One region of the Priestia sp. JSM ZJ58 genome, then DNA from elsewhere that is predicted to be linked to it. Evidence: riboswitches for the same ligand, from Rfam matches in the RefSeq annotation. Region 1 holds a riboswitch; each other region holds the start of a gene.
The links. Region 1 has a riboswitch for thiamine pyrophosphate ahead of tenA (thiaminase II). Riboswitches for the same ligand answer to the same signal wherever they lie in the genome.
Positions count from the first base shown of each region.

Region 2: linked by a shared signal. The riboswitch ahead of thiC (phosphomethylpyrimidine synthase ThiC) and the one ahead of tenA (thiaminase II) in region 1 are both predicted to bind thiamine pyrophosphate.
Region 3: linked by a shared signal. The riboswitch ahead of thiT (energy-coupled thiamine transporter ThiT) and the one ahead of tenA (thiaminase II) in region 1 are both predicted to bind thiamine pyrophosphate.
Region 4: linked by a shared signal. The riboswitch ahead of ACH6EI_RS25180 (thiamine phosphate synthase) and the one ahead of tenA (thiaminase II) in region 1 are both predicted to bind thiamine pyrophosphate.

Region 1 covers NZ_JBISEM010000001.1:2,648,452-2,652,649, forward strand. The annotation lists gene ACH6EI_RS13985 (hypothetical protein) at 73-255, opposite strand; gene ACH6EI_RS13990 (TspO/MBR family protein) at 557-1,303, opposite strand; TPP riboswitch at 1,530-1,628, shown strand; gene tenA (thiaminase II) at 1,725-2,414, shown strand; gene ACH6EI_RS14000 (aldehyde dehydrogenase) at 2,442-3,842, opposite strand; gene ACH6EI_RS14005 (ArsR/SmtB family transcription factor) at 3,856-4,158, opposite strand; gene ACH6EI_RS14010 (SDR family NAD(P)-dependent oxidoreductase) at 4,171-4,198, opposite strand, start outside.
Region 2 covers NZ_JBISEM010000010.1:15,465-19,662, reverse strand. The annotation lists gene ACH6EI_RS26940 (undecaprenyl-diphosphate phosphatase) at 1-603, opposite strand, end outside; gene ACH6EI_RS26935 (hypothetical protein) at 1,062-1,352, shown strand; TPP riboswitch at 1,434-1,548, shown strand; gene thiC (phosphomethylpyrimidine synthase ThiC) at 1,661-3,430, shown strand; gene ACH6EI_RS26925 (VanZ family protein) at 3,598-4,053, opposite strand.
Region 3 covers NZ_JBISEM010000001.1:2,190,668-2,194,865, reverse strand. The annotation lists gene ACH6EI_RS11700 (ethanolamine ammonia-lyase reactivating factor EutA) at 1-1,249, opposite strand, end outside; gene thiT (energy-coupled thiamine transporter ThiT) at 1,406-2,014, opposite strand; TPP riboswitch at 2,047-2,147, opposite strand; lysine riboswitch at 2,321-2,505, shown strand; gene ACH6EI_RS11690 (amino acid permease) at 2,608-4,047, shown strand; gene ACH6EI_RS11685 (hypothetical protein) at 4,084-4,198, opposite strand, start outside.
Region 4 covers NZ_JBISEM010000005.1:61,763-65,960, reverse strand. The annotation lists gene ACH6EI_RS25200 (amino acid ABC transporter substrate-binding protein) at 1-580, opposite strand, end outside; gene ACH6EI_RS25195 (fluoride efflux transporter FluC) at 922-1,320, shown strand; gene crcB (fluoride efflux transporter CrcB) at 1,321-1,707, shown strand; gene ACH6EI_RS25185 (hypothetical protein) at 1,759-1,974, shown strand; TPP riboswitch at 2,133-2,234, shown strand; gene ACH6EI_RS25180 (thiamine phosphate synthase) at 2,356-2,979, shown strand; gene thiO (glycine oxidase ThiO) at 2,963-4,090, shown strand; gene thiS (sulfur carrier protein ThiS) at 4,087-4,198, shown strand, end outside.

The sequences.
Region 1 (4,198 bases):
TATCTATATAGAATAGAAAAAATGAAGAAGCAGCTGCCTCTTCATTTTGAGTTTGATGTTTCTATTCAAAAATTATTCTCTGTACGATGATTCGTCTCCACGGTAGGCTTCTTGATTTGATATTTCTTCAATATGCATATGCCCTTCTCTCTCTAAACGAAGAACTGTACGCTCTGCATCTTCATAACTCTCGCACGTCACTTGTTTATATTCCATATCGTCTTTATCTGTGTAAGCCACTAAATATGTTTCCATTTTAACTCCTCCTATATAAACTATATGTAACGTATGTTGCCTTTTTCGTTTATTTCTAAACATATAGGCTCCAAACATAAAGCCTAGCATACTATAATAGCGGAACTTCAATTTAAAAAGTTGAATTTTTCATTATGCACCGATGCAACATGGAGGTTACGCTTATGACATTTATTTTATCATTCGTACCAATTGTTGTTCCTTTTGGTATTTTAATTAGCTTAATTGCTTTTACAGCTGCTTTTTTACAATCAAAAGAGCATCATAAAAAGCTCTAGCTTACAAAAGCTAGAGCTTCTTTTTAAAAACGTCTATAGCGTTTAATCAGTCCCACAATAATAGCAATTGCTAATAAAACAATCGAGATGATAACAGTAATGACAATTGGCTGATTTCCACTTTGTTTCACCGCAATGGCAATATAAGCCCAAATAAAAACAAGCGGATAAACAGCGTCTCGGTTTTTTAATGTAAACATAATGCCCAGCGCAGCCCCTACCAGCAGCATAATAATCGTCCATGCTAACTCATTTAGGCCAAGTAAGTGCTGTATTCCATTTGCTTGAAATACGACAAATACATTAACAATAGTCGCAACAGAAATCCATCCAAGATAAAGCGAAATCGGCAGACGCATAAACCATGTCGTCATCCGAGAATGCTGAATAATGGAATATACAATCATTAATGTGCCTAAAATAAAGAGCATAACTAAAAGGGATAACTTATAGTAATCGTTTTGGAAAATAAAGATCCACGCACTATTTAACAAACAGTTTAGAAAAAACCAAATGCCGATACGTGCATATATTTCCTTTTGATCTTCTCTTGCAAAAAATTGGCGTATAACCCAAATGGTTAATAACAAATAAATAACGCCCCAGATAGCAAAGGCATAACCGGCTGGTGTAAACAACGTAGGAACTTGCGCAGAAGCCTCTGCCGTTGTTTTGCCTCCTATTGGAATCGCATTTGCTAAATAATTCACAAGAAGTGTAATAGCCAAGCCTACTGTATTTAATACAGCATACAAACGAAATTTTGCCATTTTGTTCTCTCCTTTCTTCTATTTATATGGGAATGTTTCGGAGACGAAAACGGCTCTTCCCTTCATTAATACCTCTTCTTCCCTAAAAATATGCATTTTTAAACAAAAATGATTAAAAATAGCTTCAAGAAGCTACCTCTTTAAGAGATAAAAACCGTTAGGGAACAATTTTCCGTAACGCTTTCTATTTTTCAGAATATATGGTAAGTTAAACATAGACTAATAGGAAGTCCACTAGGGGTGCCGACCGGCTGAGACAAGTTTTCTTGATCCCTTTGAACCTGATCTGGCTCATACCAGCGTAGGAAAGTGGCAATGTTCAGTTTTGTACTGTCCTTTGCCACTCCGTTTATAAACGGAGTGTTTTTTATTTCCTTTATGTGCTTGTTTGTGACTTCCTCATAATTAAAGGAGGATTTTGATGTCATTTTCATCTCAATTAAGACAAGAAGCAAACTATATTTACGAAGCCATTTTTAACCACCCTTTTATTAAAGGAATTGCTGAAGGAGACGTGCCAAAAGAAGCGCTTATTCACTACGTTTCTCAAGACTACGAATACTTAACAGCATTTGTCCGCATTTACGGCGCTGCTTTAACAAAATGCCGTACGCGTACCGAAATGGAAGCCTTTAATGCCGGCATTTCTACGGTATTACATAGTGAAGTACACCCTCATAATAATTTTTGTGAAGTAGCAGGCGTACGCTATGAAGACCTCCACACTGAGGCTCTTTCACCAACGGCCAGCCACTACATTAACCATATGACAAGCGTTGCGCATACAGGCAGCTTAGCGGAAATCATTGCCGTGCTTCTTCCATGTCCGTGGACGTACGTTGAAATTGGCCAGCGCATTACAGAACAAGTAAATCCATCTCCTTCTCATCCTTTTTATGAATGGATTCAGTTTTATAATAATGAAGAAATGAATGGCACAACACAATGGTTTTGTAACAAACTTGATGAACTCACCGAGCAAGCGACTGAAGAAGAACGTAATCGTATGAAAGATCACTTTATCAAAAGCTGTGAGCTGGAGTATTTATTTTGGGAAATGGCGTATACACAAGAAAAATGGCCGCTTTCTCAGCTTTCACTTTCAAAATAACGAAAAAGCCTCCTATCAGGAGGCTTTTTATTTCAATAATTTTTTAATCATTTTCAAGTTTTGTTTCTCTGAAGGATAGCGGAATGACAAATCAAACTTGGTTGTTTGAGACAGCATGCTTTTAAAATGAGAAAATGTCTGAAAGCTGTCTTTTCCATGATATTGGCCCGTACCGCTTTCTCCAACTCCGCCAAAGGGTAAATATGGCGTAGCGATATGCATAAGCGTATCATTTATACAGCCTCCTCCAAATGAAAGACGCTCCGTTATGACGTTTTGTACATTTGCACTTTCCGTAAACAAGTAAAGAGCTAACGGCTTAGCTTTTTCTTGAACTTTATGAATAACTTCGTCTAACGTTTCGTATTCAATCATAGGAAGAATAGGCCCAAAAATTTCTTCTTGCATAACGTCTGATGTCCAGCTTACTTCACTTAACACCGTAGGTTCTATTGTGAGCGTACTTTTATTATACCCGCCTCCAACTATAGCGTTTCCGTCTTTTAAAAACTCAACTAGCCGAATAAAATGGCGCTCACTGACAATACGGCCGTAGCGCTCACTTTCAAGCGGATTACTACCGTAAAATTGATAAATCGCTTCGCGAAGTTTCTCCACTAGCTGCGCTTTTACCTTTTTATGCACGAGCAAATAATCGGGAGCAACGCACGTTTGGCCTGCATTCATTCCTTTGCCAAACATAATTCGCTTCGCTGCAAGATCTAGGTTTGCATCTTCATGTACAATGCACGGACTTTTTCCTCCTAGCTCCAGCGTGACGGGAATAAGCTGCTTCCCTGCTTCTTGCATAATAATTTTCCCTACATTTACACTTCCCGTAAAGAAAATATAATCGAGGGGCTGTTTTAAAAGCAGGCTCGTCGTGTCTACAGCGCCTTCAATCACGGTCACAAATGCTGGATCAAAAGCCTCAGCTAGTAATTCTTGTATAACCCGAGATACGCTAGGCGTTAATTCAGAAGGCTTTATAATCGCCGTGTTTCCAGCGGCAATCGCTCCTACTAAAGGAGACAGCGCTAATTGAAACGGATAGTTCCACGGAGCAATAATTAACGCGACTCCATACGGTTCAGGAACAATTTTCCCTTTAGAGCCCACGTGTGTTAAAGCGGTTTTTACTTTTTTAGGCTTCATCCATTTTGCTAAATGCTTAAGCGTAAACCGAATTTCCTCTAGTAAAATCCCAATTTCCGACGTGTACGCCTCTACTTCGGATTTATTCAAGTCTTGTTTTAAAGCATCCATAATTCTCTGCTCGTTTTGTTTGACTGCGTCTCTGAGCTTATTCAGCGCTTGAATGCGGCTGCTGATGCTCTTTGTCTTTTGTGCATAGAAATACTGCTTTTGTGTAGAGACAATATGTTCAATGACCGTTTCATCTGTGATATAGAATTGCTCGTGGTTCATCTCTTTCATCTCCCTATAAACATTCAGCTTCAACTGTAGCAAGCAAGCTTTTTAATAGCTCAACTGCCTCGTTTAAAGCTAATGAATAATATCTCTGCGTTCCTTTTTGCTCAATTTGCACAAGCTTTTGATCACGTAAAATTTTTAAATGATGAGAAATTGCCGGTCGTGATAAAGTAGACTCGTTTGCAATTTCATTAACGGTTAAAGGCTCTTTTTCCGCGAGCAGCAAAATAATATCTTGTCTTGCTGAATCACTTAGAGCCTGAAAAATAGGAATGCTGGCACGAAATAACTCCACTGCTTTTTCACTCATAAATATTCTCCTTTATTTAATTTCTTGTGTTCTGCGGACA
Region 2 (4,198 bases), on a different contig from region 1:
TGCCATAATAAATGTAAAATCTGCGGCTGCCTTATGGCTCATTCCAAGAAGAACCCCTCCTGAAATCGTTGAGCCTGAACGAGAAAAACCTGGCCAAAGAGCAATACATTGAAACAGTCCTATACCTAGTGCTTGTCCATAAGACATTTGGTCCACCGTCTCTACACGCGGACGTTTAGGTCCAAACAAATCTGCTAGAATCATTAATACAGCTCCGACCACTAAGCCAATTAGCACCGTATTTAAAGAAAACAAATGTTCATCAATGTAATCATCAAACAAAAGTCCTAACACTCCTGCGGGTAACAAACCAACAATTACCTGCATTAAATTTAAGCGATTTGTCGGTCCAATTGCAGCAGCTGGTTTTTTTCCCAATCCTAATAAATTAATAAAACGATCTTTAAAAATAACAACTACTGCTAAGATCGACCCTAGCTGAATAACAATCTTAAATGTATTAGCTACTGGAGATGAAAATAATTCTTTTGAATTTAACCACAGGTCATCCACAATAATCATATGCCCAGTTGACGAAACAGGAGCAAACTCTGTTAAACCTTCTACAATCCCTAAAATGATTGCTACAATAATTTCCCACATAAAGCTATGTACCTTGCCTTTCTTTCAAATTAATAAGCTTATCGCTTCGTTTTACATGCTCAACTATTTTCCTATTTTGACACTTGCTTTTTTATCATAATTGTTAAAACTATGAAATACAATGTGTATTTGCAAAAAGATAAGAATCTTTAATAATTTGTAATAAAAAGCTTACATGCTACAACCAAAAAACACGATATCAGCTTTTATTTATTTTAAAAAGCAGTCACTATGTTCAGTATAAATTCTGGTTCCTTAGCTAAAAATGAATCATCTAGACTATTTTTCTTTAGTGTGAAAAAATGACTAAATCATTATGTTTTTTCCATCCCCCTTTACTGTCATCTATCATTTTAATCCAATAGGGCTGAATTATACGACATATCCCCTAAGTAATTTGAAACTTTTTTCTCTCTTTTCTCGTATATAGTAGTATCTTTTTTAGGAGGCTTTTTACTATGAATGGAAATGTACGTACAATGAAATGGGTCACTGCTGGGTATGAAGCCTTGCTGGGAATTCCTTTAATTGGCGCGGGGATTGTTATGGGCTTTAGCTATACTCCTCTTTTTATTGGATTTATTCTTCATGCTATCACACTCATTTTAGCTAATAGACGAGGGTTATCTGCTTATGGAAACATACTAGGGCTTGTTACCTCACTGGTTGCTTGGATTCCATTTTTGGGATTTATCATGCATATTATTACAGCTATTGTGATTGCAATCGATGCTGCTAGACAACGCTAATTGTCTAGCTTTTTTTATTTAAGGGTTGATTTTTTACCGAATGATGGTAAACTTAAGCCGTAAATTGAATAATTTGAATGTTATTTCTACTAGGGGTGTCTGATAGCTCAGACTGAGAGAAGAGTGCAATAAAACTCTTTAACCCTTTGAACCTGATTTGGGTTATACCAGCGGAGGGAAGTAGTCTTGAGAAGAATAGTATAGTTTTATTCTTTTTTTGCCTATTCCATCGGGTTCTGTCTATCACAGAACCCGATTTTTTATGGTTCGGTATAGCTACACTTTATGCGAAACCGGAGGAATATGTAATGTCAAAACAAAATGTATCAGTTTCTATGAAAAAGCCTTTTCCAAACAGTCACAAAGTATATGTCCAAGGATCCAGACAAGACCTTAAAGTACCTATGCGTGAAATTCATCAGTCTCCTACTACAGGGTCTTTTGGTGAAGAAGAAAATAGTCCCGTACGTGTATACGACACGAGCGGTGTTTATACAGATCCCTCTTATGAAATTAATTTACAAAAAGGATTACCGGCTCTGCGCGAAAAGTGGATTGCAGAACGAAACGATGTAGAAACATATCAAGGCCGTACGGTTCAGCCACAGGATAACGGTTATTATGACGGTGATCCAAGAGATCAGTACGAGCGCTTTATCACTAAACGTTTACCTTTGCGCGCGAAAAAAAATCAAAATGTAACGCAAATGCACTATGCGAAAAAAGGAGTCATCACGCCCGAAATGGAATTTATCGCTATTCGTGAACAGATGAATCCTGAAATTGTGCGTGAAGAAGTAGCAAGAGGACGTGCGATTATCCCTAATAATATCAATCACCCTGAGAGCGAACCGATGATTATCGGCCGCAAATTCCATGTGAAAATTAATGCTAATATCGGAAATTCAGCTATTCGTTCAGCTATTGAAGATGAAGTAGAAAAAATGACATGGGCAACGCGTTGGGGAGCCGATACAATTATGGATCTATCAACAGGAAAGGATATCCACACAACACGCGAATGGATTATCCGCAACTCGCCTGTTCCTGTAGGGACCGTTCCTATTTACCAAGCGCTTGAAAAAGTAAAAGGCGTAGCAGAAGATCTAACGTGGGAAGCATACCGCGATACATTAATTGAACAAGCAGAACAAGGTGTTGATTACTTTACTATTCACGCAGGTGTTCTTTTACGTTATATTCCTCTGACAGCGAAACGTACGACAGGTATTGTTTCACGCGGAGGATCCATCTTGGCGCAGTGGTGTTTAGCTCATCATGAAGAGAACTTTTTATATACTCGCTTTGAAGAAATCTGTGAAATCTGTAAAGCATACGATATTGCTATTTCGCTTGGCGATGGGCTACGTCCTGGTTCCATTGCAGATGCTAATGATGAGGCACAGTTCGGTGAATTAGAAACGCTTGGTGAATTAACTAAAATTGCTTGGAAACACGATGTTCAAGTTATGATTGAAGGTCCTGGACATGTTCCAATGCATCTCATCAAAGAAAACGTAGATAAACAAATGGAAATATGCCAGGAAGCTCCCTTCTATACTCTTGGACCGCTTACAACCGACATCGCTCCAGGCTATGACCATATTACATCAGGTATTGGTGCTGCAATGATTGGCTGGTTTGGGACAGCTATGCTTTGCTACGTAACGCCAAAAGAACATTTAGGACTCCCGAATAAAGAAGACGTTCGCGAAGGCGTTATCACCTATAAAATTGCTGCGCATGCTGCTGACCTAGCAAAAGGCCATCCAGGAGCACAAAAACGCGATAATGCTCTGTCTAAAGCAAGATTTGAATTTAGATGGAATGATCAATTTAACCTGTCACTAGATCCAGAGCGCGCAAAAGAATATCACGATGAAACACTTCCCGCTGAAGGTGCTAAAACAGCCCATTTCTGTTCAATGTGTGGACCTAAATTCTGTTCGATGCGTATTTCTCAAGATATTCGTAACATGGCTCAAGAAAATGAAAAAGATGTAAACGAAGTAAGAAAAGAAGGAATGAAAGAAAAAGCTAAAGAGTTTGTTAACAGTGGTTCAAATATCTATCAATAATGAAGTAGAACAGCTAAAAAAACAAATTAAGCAGCTTGAAGGAAAGTTATTATTTGTTCAGCAAAATTGTCAGCATATTATCGTTGAATCCTCACATTCTTCCGTAAGACGCTGCATTAAGTGTTTCTATCAACAAGATGCAAAAAGGACTTCGTAAAGAAGTCCTTTCATCTTTTTTTGAAACGTGCTTTCAGCACGTTCTTGATCCAATATAGTATTTTAATAATAACCCAGCCTATAAATGTACCTAGCGTATTCAAAAAGATATCATCAATATCAAATACTCGTTCCGTTAGCTTGTACTGTAAAATTTCAATCAGAAAACTGATTAAGAAACCAGTCGTAAAGACTTGAATAAAACCGTCAAACCACTTCATAAACAACGGAATAAACATTCCAAGCGGCGCAAACATTACGATATTTCCCAGTATATTTGTCAGAGTGAGCATTATATTACCGCTATCCCACATCAGACGGATCGTACTAAATAAATCCAAGTTCATTGCTTTTCCGTAAACATGTTCGTTTTCCCGTATGAGCGTAGCATAAATGACCACTGCCCCGTACGCAATAAATAGAATGAACATGACTTTTTTAACAATTGACCTGATGCTTACATTCACTTCAACATCACCTTCTTTGACTCCCCAAACCATTTATTATTATCTATATGTATATGTCCACTGCTTTCATTCGTAGTGAATGGATTTACATGCTTTTTTTATCCTATCACATCAATAAATAAATACAATTCCCTTTTTGTTATTT
Region 3 (4,198 bases), 460 kb from region 1:
GCTCGCATAAAACAACGAGGCACTTAGCTCCTTTAAAACAAGCACCAAATTCAGCGCTTATTACTTTTGCTAATTCTTGCAGCATTCTATAGCTGCAGTAAGGGAAATGAGATAAAGCAATAGCAACGGGAGGATCTTCTGCGCTGAAAACAGTTGAAGCCTGCATACATGCCGTTCGAGCTCTTTCTTGAAACAGCTGCGGATTCCACTCCTCCTCTTGCTGTACGGGTATCTCTATAATCGGAATATTTTTTAGCGGCAGCCGCTTTGATTTAATGTATACGGTTGATCCGCTAACTTCTGTATTTTGCATACCAGCTCCAATGACAGTGGCTCGCGTTGTTTCAGCGGCTTGAGATACCTGTATGGCTTGAAACTGATAAGCTAGCAGCGGACCAATGTCTCCGTGTATGGCCACTTCCTTCACTGTTTTTGGTTTCTCCTTCTCTATCATGGCTCCTACTCCTCCCGAGACCATGATTGTCTCTGGCCGAGTAGAAGATCTTGTATGAGGGGAAACGAGCAGCAAAGAGGTTTGCTTCAGTGCGCTCACATAATCCACGGTTTCTTTAGCTAGCAATTTGCAAATAGACGAGAGTTTTTCAAATGTTGCTTTTTCGCCTTCTTGAAGCATCAGAGAATTATTTTTTAAAAATTCAGTTAAATAAGACGAAACGTAGGTAACAATACCATCTTCGTTTAGTCGAATTAATCTTCCGCCTACATGCAGGGTAAACGTTTCAATCACTTTTCCATTTTGACATAAGGCGATGTTAGCAGTGCCTCCACCTACATCAATATTGGCAATCACTTTATTGGTTTCAGCAGAATGTTCGATTGCTCCCGATCCTTTTGCCGCTAACATTCCTTCTAAGTCAGCACCAGCTGTTGCAACAACAAAATTCCCAGCGTGTTCAGCTAGATAGTGAACGATACTCTCTGCATTTTGCTTCCGAGCCGTTTCTCCTGTGATGATCACAGCACCCGCCTCCACTTGATCTAAGGAGATCCCTGCTTTTTTGTACTCTTTTTCTAGTAATAGCGTTAACCTTCGAACATCGATTTCCACCTCGTTTACCATAGGTGTTGTATAGATGGAACTTGCATACGTTACGCGACGATCAATAATTTGACAGCCTGGCAGCGTAAACTGATTTTGTTGATTTGCTATTAACAGTTTGCTTACAATCAGTTTTGTTGTGCTTGTTCCAATATCTAAACCTATGCTCGTGATCCATTTCTGTAGCATACGATCAATCCTTTATCTCGTTTGAATATGTTGACTATCATAAAACAGTTTTTTGAATATTTCACTAACTATGTTATCAAACCTGACACACTTTTGTGTAAACAAAGGTGACAAATAAGAAAAAAGACTAAATCTTGGCAGATTTAGTCTTTTTTCTTATGATGAGTGTGATTTAGTTACAATCATTCTTGATGCCGATGGGATTAACAGTGAAAGGATAATTAGACATGATAGCAACGACCCAATCATCGAAATCCCATTCATGGAGAAAGAATACCATAGAACAGGCATTCCTTTTGGTGCAGCAAATCCCCAAAATATTAAACCTGCAATAAAATGGCAAAAATAACGAGCAAAACTTCCTATAATTAAAGATAAGATAATAAAAAAGAAAGCTTTTGATCTTTGATTATTAGCTAAATATCCTTTAATAGAACTAGAGAAAATCCCGCCAAATCCAATAAAGGTAACAGCGATAATATACTCTATAAAAGCTTGCAACGGGGTTAAAATATACGCATTTCCTAAAGCTAGTTGTAATATTCCCCATAGAAATCCAGATAAAGCTCCTCCTTTAACTCCCCATCGAAAACACATAATAAAGATAGGAACCATAGAGAACGAAATGCTTACACCTATTGCAATTTTTATAGAAGGTAAAAGATCAATCAAAAAAGCCAATGCTGCAAAAATAGCTATTTCAATTTTAGCCTGTAAAGGTAATGCTTTATTCACGTTTCTCACTCCTGTTTTTGAATCATTCATATCAAACGGTTTACACAGGAGTAAGCAAATATATGCTACTATTCCCACATTCCTACGCTAGCGTTAACTAACAGGTTCGAAGGGTCTGAACATTTCGTTCACTCTCAGCACGGCGGCTCCCCCTGTGGTACGTTTGGATATTTATGTAGTATAAAGACAATGTTTATTATACCATACGTAACAAAATAGATTCGAGAGATTTCAAAGATGTTTCTATTTTCTGAATCTATTTTTATAATGACAATCGTTTTAGTATTTGTTATACTTCTTTTATGTCAATTGAATATAAAAAACCCTCATCCTAATCGATGAGGTAGAGGTCGCAGTTTTTAATAGTAAAGTAACGGAAATGCAGAGAACATTGAGGATGTTGCTTGAAAGGAAAAATTGCCGAAGTTTAAATCACTTCTCGGTTGATTTAAGCTGGGGCTGTCTCCGAACAGGAACAGAACTGTCACATCATGCGAGTGATGTGAAGAGCTATCTTCACGGAAGGTTGACGCGGTTTTCAGATTTAAAAGCGCGCACATATACTGCGGGCTTTTTTTATGTTATCCCGTCTCTTTCCGTACATTCGAAAGGAGTATTTATCTATGCAAGAGCAGCAAGAATTAAAACGTGGGTTGAAATCTCGCCACTTAACGATGATTTCATTAGGAGGAGCCATCGGAACCGGCTTATTCCTAGCAAGTGGTGGAGCAATTCACACAGCAGGACCTGGGGGAGCGCTTTTAGCTTACGCTATTATTGGCGTAATGGTTTACTTTTTGATGACCAGTCTAGCAGAGCTCGCAGCTTATATGCCTGAAGCTGGTTCATTTAGTACGTATGCGTCTCGTTTTGTAGATCCATCCTTTGGTTTCGCTCTCGGCTGGAACTACTGGTATAACTGGGCTATTACGATTGCAGCTGAATTATCTGCTGGAGCCCTTATTATGAAATTTTGGTTCCCGAACTCTTCTTCTATTTTATGGAGTGCCCTGTTTTTATTAATTATGTTTGGGCTTAACTACCTTTCTGTAAAAGGATTTGGTGAATCTGAATTTTGGTTTTCGTTAATTAAAGTAATAACGGTTATTATCTTTTTAGTTATTGGTATTATGATGATTTTTGGTATCTTTAACAATGAAGCACCAGGTTTTAAAAACTTCACGCTTGGTGATGGACCGATTCACGGTGGATTCTTCACTGTACTAGGTATCTTTATGGCAGCTGGTTTTTCATTCCAAGGAACAGAGTTGCTTGGAGTCGCAGCTGGAGAAAGTGAAGATCCGGAAAAAACGGTTCCTCGCGCAGTTAAACAAGTCTTCTGGCGCATCTTGTTATTTTATATTTTAGCTATTTTTGTTATTGGAATGCTTATTCCATACACAGCGAATTCATTAGCAAGTGATGACGTGCGAGTAAGTCCGTTTACTTTAATATTCGAACGAGCAGGTCTGGCGTTTGCAGCATCAGCGATTAATGCCGTTATTTTAACAGCTGTTTTATCTGCTGGTAACTCAGGAATGTATGCTTCTACGCGTATGCTGTGGAACTTAGCGAAAGATGGAAAAGCACCAAGGTTCTTAGCAAAAGTGAATAAACGAGGCGTTCCAGTTAATGCCTTAATCGCAACGGCACTTGTCGGTACACTTGCATTTGGTGCTTCATTTTTTGGAGACGGTGCGGTATATACGTGGTTACTTAACGCTTCTGGTATGTCTGGTTTTATTGCTTGGTTAGGAATTGCGATCAGCCACTATCGTTTTAGAAGAGCATTTGTTGCTCAAGGTCATGATTTGAGTGAACTTCCATATCATGCAAAACTTTTCCCATTTGGCCCTATCTTTGCCTTTATTTTATGTGCCGTTGTTATTTTAGGCCAAAACTATTCGGCGTTTATGGGTGACTCGATTGACTGGTACGGTGTACTTGTTTCTTATATCGGACTTCCTTTATTCTTAATTGTTTGGTTAGGATACAAATGGACGAAAAAGTCGAAGCTTATCCCGTTAAAAGAATGTCAAGTAACAGTGAAAAAATACGAATAAAAAAAGCTCTCTATTCTTTTGAATAGAGAGCTTTTTTTATATGAGCTGATCGGCAAAATGAAGAGATATATAAGCGGATTGGTTTTTCATAACAAGCATATAACCTTTGAGGGGACGGTTATAGTAATCAGCAGCTTCGATATAATAAATA
Region 4 (4,198 bases), on a different contig from region 1:
TTGCGCTCATTAGTTCTACTGCTTGAGCAAAACCTTCAGCACTCGTAATGTTTGCACCATAAGATTGAGCCATGTCTTTGTAGTTACTTGTTAATGACTGTGCTGATTTTTTTCCTTTTAAATCTTTAAATGATTTGATATCTTTTTCGTCTTTACGAACAATTAATACGGCGCCTGACTGGATGTATGGGTCAGAGAAATCGTATTTCTTTTGACGATCTTCACGAATACCCACTTCATTAGCAATCATGTCAAAGCGTTTAGCATCTAATCCGGCAAACATGCCATCCCACTGTGTTTCTTTGAACTCAGCTTTTACGCCAAGACGTTTAGCTACTTCTTGAGCCAATTCTACATCAAACCCAGTTAGCTTTTGTTTGTCATCATGAAAAGTGAACGGAGGGTATGTACCTTCAGTTCCAATTGTTAATACGCCATCTTTTTTCACTTTATTATATAAATCCTCTTGTGAAGATTTATTGTCTCCATTGTTTGCTTCATTTTTTGAGCTAGAACCGCATGCGGCAAGCACAACTGTGAAAGCTAATAGTAGCGACAAAAGTGCAGCAAATTTCTTCATTTTCTAAACCCCCTAGTATTCTGATAGGAAATGATACTCTGTGATACTAAACAAGAACACAGCAAAAGTCAACAAAAAAAACTTATACGATTAATGTGACTTAAAATAAGGGAAATATACCTTCTATACACGGTTTGTCATAAGGATACAGAAAGATTTTAAAATTTGGATTAAGTGGATTTTTAAGGGATATTTGAGGAGTAAAAAGGAAGTTTCATGCGACGATTTTCTCTTTCATTTTTTCATGACTTTTGGTGCAATAAACATATAGTTAAATGTTAAGGTAGAAATAAATTCCTTATGGTACACTTAAAGAAGAATTTATGAAACGGAGCGATATGATGAAAGCCATAAACTTAATCTCAATTGCCTTTGGTGCTATCGCTGGTACATATGCGCGTTATTTGCTAAATCTTTCCTTATTATATACGGGCTATCCAATAGGAACGGTAATTGAAAACCTATTAGGAAGCTTCATACTAGGCCTATTAACAGGATTTTTTGCGTGGAAAAAGCCAAAAGAATGGATAAAGCTTGGACTAGGAGTTGGCGTGTGCGGCGGTTTTACAACGTATTCAACCTTTGCAGGAGACGTCATTTCTCTCACTCAGCACCATTTATTTTGGGGAGCCATTTATGTCATTGTCTCTTTAGTAGGTGGAATCCTTCTTGCTTTAGCAGGCTATCTATGCGGTGAAGCGGCAGGGAAAAATTTAGTGAAAGTACATGAGGTGAAGTAAATGAGCATAGTGAGCTTGGCACTTGGCGGGGCAGCTGGAGGAATATGCCGTTATCTTTTGGGTTTAAAAGTTACAAAAACAGTTTCAAACCCTCCTTTTCCAGTCTCAATGCTGTTTGTAAACTTGCTCGGTGCGTTTGGGCTTGGTCTTTTTTACGGTAGTTATTATGGAAAGGTTCCGAGTCATGCTTATGATGATTCAATATTTTTAATGATTGGCATTGGGTTTTTTGGTGCCTTTACCACTTTTTCAACGTTTAGTGTGGAAACCGTACAGTTAATTCGGGAAAAATCTTATCGGAAAATGTTGGCGTACGTGGGGATTTCAGCATTTGGAACAGTTGGTTTATTTACAGTCGGTTTACTGGCAGGAACGTTTTTATTATAAGTAAAGAGAACGTTTCTAGTAGGGAAAAACAAAAAGACGGAGAAGTAGAGAATGGATAGAAAAGCAGAAGTTTGGAAATACATTTTGTTGATTGTAGCTGTTGCAGGTCAGATCATTGGTTTTTTATTTTTATTTATAAATGTTGTGGCGGCATTTATTTTTTACGGTTTTTATATTCTAACTTTTATTATGTTACTCCTGCTGTTTATATGGGATCGGAAAAAGGAAAAAGACAAAGAAGAATTTGACGACTATACCGATTACTAACTATATAAAAAGCAGAATGATTCGGTGCGCCGGGCCTCTTAGTAAAGAAGCTTAAAAGATACATCTATAAAAGGAAGAGAGCCGTAAGAGCATAAAGAGATATTGTATTTACATCTAGTTGTGTTATAATTTTAAGTGCAAAAACAAAATCAATAAATAGCAATCACTAGGGGAGCTTTTTGAAGCTGAGACGGATGTATTTCGGACCCTTTGAACCTGATCTGGTTTGGACCAGCGTAGGGAAGTGGCGATCATGTTTACATAACGATGCATGCTAACCACTCTACGTTGTAGAGTGGTTTTTTGTATGTAATAAAGCCCTCTGCACAAGATGAAGTGATTGAAATTTCTCTTTATTCTGAATGGAAAGGTTTCGATCATGTGGATATTCCTAAATTTCATGTCATTACAACAGATAAGCAGCCAATCGAAGAGCTTCAAAAAATTTTAACGGCTATCGCGCCTTTTGCGGGCGCCATTCATATTAGAGAAAAAAAGAAAACGGCAAAGCAGATTCAATGTTTACTAGAAAGCCTACCATTTTGTCGCTCTAAAATTATTGTGAATGACCGAGTTGATGTAGCGCATGCTTTAAAAGCAAAAGGTGTACAGCTTGCCTATCATAGTTTAGACGTTTCGTTTGTTATAGACGCATTTCCTTCTCTTATTGTTGGAAAGTCAGTTCACTCTGTGGAAGAGGCTTTAGAAGCTGAAAAAGATGGTGCTCACTACATTTTATACGGACATATTTATTCAACACATTCAAAAAAAGAATTAAAAAGTCGAGGGATAGCGGCACTAAAAGAAGTAGTAGACGCTGTGCAGATACCGGTTATTGCCATTGGAGGAATTACACCTGTAAATGCCAAAGAGGTACTTCAAACAGGAGCACACGGTATAGCCGTGATGTCTGGTGTCATGCTTGCGCAAGATCCCCTGAAAGCGATTAAACAATATTCTCATATATGGACATCTGGAGGTGGAGAAAATGAAGCAGCATTATGATGTACTGTTAATCGGAGGAGGTATAATCAGCTCTTCTATCGCTTATCATTTGTCAAAACAAGGAGCGTCAGTAGCTATTCTTGAACGCAATCAAGTTGGTTGTGAAGCTTCAAGTGCAGCCGCTGGTATTTTAGGTGCTCAAGCTGAAATTGATGAAGAAGGTCCTCTTTTAGACCTTGCTATTAAGAGCAGAAGCATGTTTCCTGAACTGGTGAAGGAACTAAAAGAAAAAACGGCTATCGACGTAGAGCTCATTCAAAAAGGCTTATTAAAAGTCGCTGTAACAGAAGAAGATGCACACGTATTAAAGAAAAAAGCCGCTCAGCACCACCGGTGGGACAAAGATGTAAGATGGATCGATGTAAAAGAAGCGCGTTTGTTAGAACCCGGGCTCTCTCCAGACATATACGGAGCCATTACAATACCGGGAGACGGCCAGCTAGCTCCGGCTAAGTTAACACAAGCTCTTGCTCATGGAGCCTTGTATCACGGAGCAGATGTATTCGAATACTGTGACGTTCACTCTCTGATTATGGAAAATGAAACAGTAAAAGGGGTACAGACGTCCAAAGGCTCTTTTTATGGAGAAAAAGTAGTGATTGCAGCAGGCTCATGGGCTAAACGCTTTATTTCTTCTGAACATTTAGGCGAGGTGTTTCCTGTAAAAGGAGAGTGTATTGCTCTGCAAAGTTATAAGCCCCTGCTTTCTAAAACGATTTTTTTAGATGAAGGTTTTTACTTAGTCCCTAAGACTGGTGGAAGAATCGTAATCGGGGCAACTAAGCTGCAGCATGATTTTACTAAGACCGTTTCTGCACAAGGTATTCAATTTTTGCTGAATAAAGCTTCTGCGCTTCTGCCGGCCATTAAAGAAGCCACATTTGAAAAAGCATGGGCTGGTCTTCGTCCACAAACAAATGATGGCTGGCCTTATTTAGGAGAGCACCCTGAAATAGCGAATCTGCACATGGCTTTTGGCCACTACCGAAACGGTATTTTATTAAGCGCTGCAACTGGAAAAATTATGGCTGATGCTTTGTTAGGGAAAAAGCCAAATCATTCATTCTTTACATCATTTCAGCTAACGAGAGCAATGGAGGGAGTTCATTGAATCTAATTATTAACGGTAAGACCGTCACTGTCGGAGATGAAATTGAAACGGTCGAGCACTTGCTGCAGGCTCAGAGTCTGCATGAGCGAGTTGTAATTGTTGAATTAA